One region of the Micromonospora sp. NPDC005979 genome, then DNA from elsewhere that is predicted to be linked to it. Evidence: riboswitches for the same ligand, from Rfam matches in the RefSeq annotation. Region 1 holds a riboswitch; the other holds the start of a gene.

Region 1 (2,196 bases):
ATCTTGGTGAGCAGTTCGCCGCTGGCCATCGGGATGACCACCTGGGCGGGGATGCGCCAGCCGAGCTGCTCGGCCACCTCGTACCCGAGGGTCTTGGAGCCTTCCGCGTAGTACGGCCGGACGTTCACGTTGACGAACGCCGTGTCCTCGAACTCGTCGGTCTCCACCAGTTCGCCGCAGAGCCGGTTGACGTCGTCGTACGAGCCGTCTATGGCGACCAGTTCGCCGCCGTACACGGCGGTGGTGATGACCTTGCCCTGCTCCAGGTCGCAGGGGATGAAGACGATCGAGGGCACACCGGCGCGGGCGGCGTGCGCGGCCACCGAGTTGGCCAGGTTGCCGGTGGAGGCGCAGGCGAACCGGCTGAACCCGAGCGCCTTCGCGGCGGTCAGCGCCACCGAGACGACGCGGTCCTTGAACGAGTGGGTCGGGTTGGCGCTGTCGTCCTTGACCCAGAGCGGCGCGGTGATGCCCAGCTCGGCGGCGAGGTGCGGCGCCGCCACCAGCGGGGTCAGCCCCGGGTCGAGGGTGACCCGGGTGGCCGGGTCCTGCCCGGCTGGTAGCAGCGCGGCGTACCGCCAGATGTTGTTCGGGCCGGCCTCGATCTGCTCGCGGGTGACCGTGGCGAGGGCCGCGGTGTCGTAGTCGACTTCCAGCGGGCCGAAACACTCGTAACAGGCGTGCTGGGCGGCGAGCGGGTAGCGGGCCGAACAGGCGCGGCAGACGAGGGCGCGGGCGGGGCTGGCGGAGGTGTCGATGCCGGAGGCGGCGAGCGTCGACGTCATGTCGAGAGTCCTCTCATCTTTCCCCGCATCGCACGGTGCGGCGGGGACGGAATTGGCACCTGCCCCGCGGGTCGCTCAGCGGTGAGCGCGCGGGGTGGTTGCCGGGGCGTCGTCGGGCCGTATCCCTCAGCCCCTCTGGATGAGGTATGCAGTTGTGCCGTCGAGTCTAGGCAACGTTGCCCGGCGCCTCCACCGGGCATCCCAGCCAGTGGGTCAGCGGGCGGCCATCGCCACCGGGTCGACCACCGCGACGGGATCGGTGACCGCCGTCGACCGAGGCGGCGACGAGGGCCGGGGCCGGGTGCGCGCCGCGAGGTTCGCGGCGACCAGGGCGGCGATGGTGATCGCCGCGCCGACCAGTTCGACGCCGTCCGGCCGGTAGCCACGGGCGATCTGCACGACGAACGTGGTCACCGGGACGAGGTTCATGAACAGGGCGGCGTTGGCCGCGCCCAGCCGCTGCACACCGGTGTTCCAGGCCAGCACCGCGACGACGGCGGCGACGAGCACGGCGTACGCCAGTTGGGGGGTGACCGCCACCAGGTCGGCGGCGGCCGGCGCGTGCTGCCACCCGACGGCGTCGGCGCCGATGCTGGCAGCCAGCATGGCGGCCGTGCCGGCGAGCGCGGTCAGCGTGGTGAAGCGCAGCGGTGACCAGGCGCCGAACCGGGTCGCGCCGTGGGTGTAGATGGCCCAGCCGAGCACCGCGCCGATCATCATGAGGCCGCCGAGACCGAACTGGCCGAGCCCGGCCAGGCTCCCGCGCGTGATCACCAGTCCGACGCCGAGGAGCGCCACCAGGGAGAGGGCCAGCAGGAAGGGCCTCGGCCGTACGCCGTCCCGGGCCCACCGGACCAGTTGGGTGATGATCGGGGTGGTCGCGACAAACAGGGAGATCTGCTGCGGGGCGGCGTGTTCGAGCGCCAGGTTGGTGAGCAGGTTGAAGCCGGCGAAGCCGACGACACCCAGCACCACCACCTCGACTCCCCGACCGCCGAGGCGCAGCGCGGCAGACCCCTCGCGGAGCAGCAGGATGCCGACCAGGATGACGGCGGCGAACAGATAGCGGGCGGTGGTCAGGTTGAGCGGGTCGACCCTCGCCAGCGCGGTGGCCAGGATCGGGAACATCGCACCCCAGGCGAGCGCGGCGAGCAGCGGGTAGGCGGCGGCGCGGGATCGCATCGTCAGCTCCAATGTTCGAGTATCTTCGAACCAACGACACCGACCTTAGGGTGTTGTTCGATCGTTGTCGAACAAGGGTTAGACTGGTCACATGGAGCCGCACGAACCCGACCTGACCGCCGTACCGGTCACCGCCGTACTGGCCGCGCTCGCCGACGACGTGCGGTTGCAGATCGTCCGGGCGCTCGCCGAGGGCGGCGAGGCGGCCTGTGGCAGCTTCGACTTCGGC
Region 2 (2,196 bases), on a different contig from region 1:
CGCGTTCGGGATCATCGCGGTGGTGTTCGTCTACACCACCGTGGCGAACGTGGTGGAACGACCCGACGGTGTGAAGATCGCCGCCTGTTTCATCGGCGCGATGATCCTGGTGTCGGCGCTGTCGCGGGTGATGCGGGCGTTCGAGCTGCGGGTCGACCACGTGCAGCTCGACGAGCTGGCGAGCGCGATGATCGACGAGCGGTCCGGACGCCGCATCCGACTGGTCGCACACGAGCCGGAGCGCCGCGACCTCGCGGAGTACCGCGACAAGCTGGCCCAGACCATGGCGGACAACGACTTCCCCGACGACAGCGACGTGATCTTCGTCGAGGTCCGGGTCACCGATCCGTCGGACTTCGAGACGGGGTTGCTGGTACGCGGCAGCGTGGCGCACGACCGTTTCCCGGTGCTCAGCCTGGCCAGCTCCTCGGTGCCCAACGCGCTGGCGGCGCTGCTGCTGGAGATCCGCGACCGCAGCACGCGCCGCCCCCACATCTACTTCGAGTGGACCGAGGGCGGCCCGGCCCGCAACGTGCTGCGTTACCTGGCGTTCGGGCAGGGCGAGATCGCCTCGGTGACCCGGGAGATCCTGCGCCGTCAGGAGCCGGACCAGACGCGTCGACCCCACGTGCACGCCGGTTGACCGGCTCGTCGAGCGCGGGCCGGTGCCGGTGCCGGTGCCGGTGCCGGTGCCGGTGCCGGTGAGCGTGGTCATATCGGCTGGACGACCGACCGGTTCCTGCTGCTAACCTCGGCGCAGGTCATGAGCGCCAGCGCGAAGCCCCGGCTCGCTGGCCGGCAACCCTCCTCCGCGGTGGGGTGCCCCGGGTGAAGACCAGGCACCGGCGGGACGTCGGTGCAAGCGTGGCCTGGCACCCAGGTCAGCACCAAGACCCGGGAGACCGCATGCACATCCTCAGCCCCACGCCACCGGCCAGCCGGCGTACGCCGGCCCTGACCCGGCGTCGCCACGTGGACCTGATGCGAATGCGCAGCGCGGCGTGTACCGCCGCCTAAAGCGCTAATCCCGCCCCCTCCCCGCCCCACCCTCTCGACCCTTCTTCGTGTCGATCATGAAGTTGTTGCCCGCCTGACCGGCGTGTCGTGGCAACAACTTCATGATCGACGGGGTCGACGCATCCCTTTGGAGTTCAGTTATGCGTATTTTTTCGCGTTTTGTTGTTGCTGGGGTTTCCCTGTTGACCGTTGGTGTTCTTGGTGCGTGCGGCGCTGGCGGGGGTGACTCTTCGGGGGGTGGCGGCGGGAACCCGTACGGCCTGGCGCAGCCGGGTGTGCTGCGGGCCGGCACGCTGACCGACGCCCCGCCCAACGTGTACCTCAAGGACGGCAAGTTCACCGGCTTCGACAACGACCTGCTGACCGCCGTGGCCGGCAAGCTCGGCCTGAGGGTGGAGTACGTCGGCACCGACTTCTCCGCGCTGCTGTCCCAGGTCAACAACCACAAGTTCGACGTCGGCAGCTCCTCGATCACCATCACCGAGGCGCGCAAGAAGACCGTCGACTTCGGCAACGGATACGACTTCGGCTACTTCGGGCTGGACGTGCCGGCCGGCTCGCCGATCAAGGGATTCGACCAGCTCACCGGTAAGCGGGTCGTGGTGGTGCAGGGCACCGTCCAGGACGACTACGCCACCGGCAAGCAGCTCGACCCGGTCCGCGTGCCGGACTACAACGGCGCGATCAACCAGCTCAAGGCGGGCACGGCCGACGCCTGGATCGCACCGGCCGAGATCGGCGAGAAGTCCGCCGCCGACAGCAACGGCAAGATCACCGTGGCGGCCAAGCAGCTCAGCCCGGCGCCGACCGCGTACGCCGTCGCCAAGGGCAGCGACAAGCTGCGCGAGGCGCTGAACAAGGCCCTCGACGAGGTCATCGCCGACGGCACCTGGAGCCGGTTGCAGGCGCAGTACTACCCGGGCCGGCCGATCCCGGCGGACTTCGAGCCGGGCAGCGGCAAGGCGGCAGCCCCGGCCACGCCGTCCGGGTCGGCGCAACCGTCCGCGTCCGCGTCGGCCGCGTCCTGAGCTGGTGACGAGCGAGCAGGGGCGGTAGGAGAGGCGAACGATGGATCCGTTGAGCACCCTCTGGGAGACGTTCTTCGACGTCGACGCGATGCGCGAGGCGCTGCCCGAGATGCTGACCGTCGGGCTGCCCAACACGCTGATCCTGGCGGTC

The links. Region 1 has a riboswitch for S-adenosylmethionine ahead of thrC (threonine synthase). Riboswitches for the same ligand answer to the same signal wherever they lie in the genome.
Region 2: linked by a shared signal. The riboswitch ahead of ABZ272_RS14250 (ABC transporter substrate-binding protein) and the one ahead of thrC (threonine synthase) in region 1 are both predicted to bind S-adenosylmethionine.

Annotation. Positions count from the first base shown of each region.
Region 1 covers NZ_JBEXUR010000009.1:135,311-137,506, forward strand. Annotated here, with positions in the region: gene thrC (threonine synthase) at 1-785, opposite strand, end outside; SAM riboswitch class I at 796-931, opposite strand; gene ABZ272_RS17195 (DMT family transporter) at 999-1,967, opposite strand; gene ABZ272_RS17200 (metalloregulator ArsR/SmtB family transcription factor) at 2,059-2,196, shown strand, end outside.
Region 2 covers NZ_JBEXUR010000007.1:174,323-176,518, forward strand. Annotated here, with positions in the region: gene ABZ272_RS14245 (amino acid transporter) at 1-643, shown strand, start outside; SAM riboswitch class IV at 760-871, shown strand; gene ABZ272_RS14250 (ABC transporter substrate-binding protein) at 1,200-2,045, shown strand; gene ABZ272_RS14255 (amino acid ABC transporter permease) at 2,086-2,196, shown strand, end outside.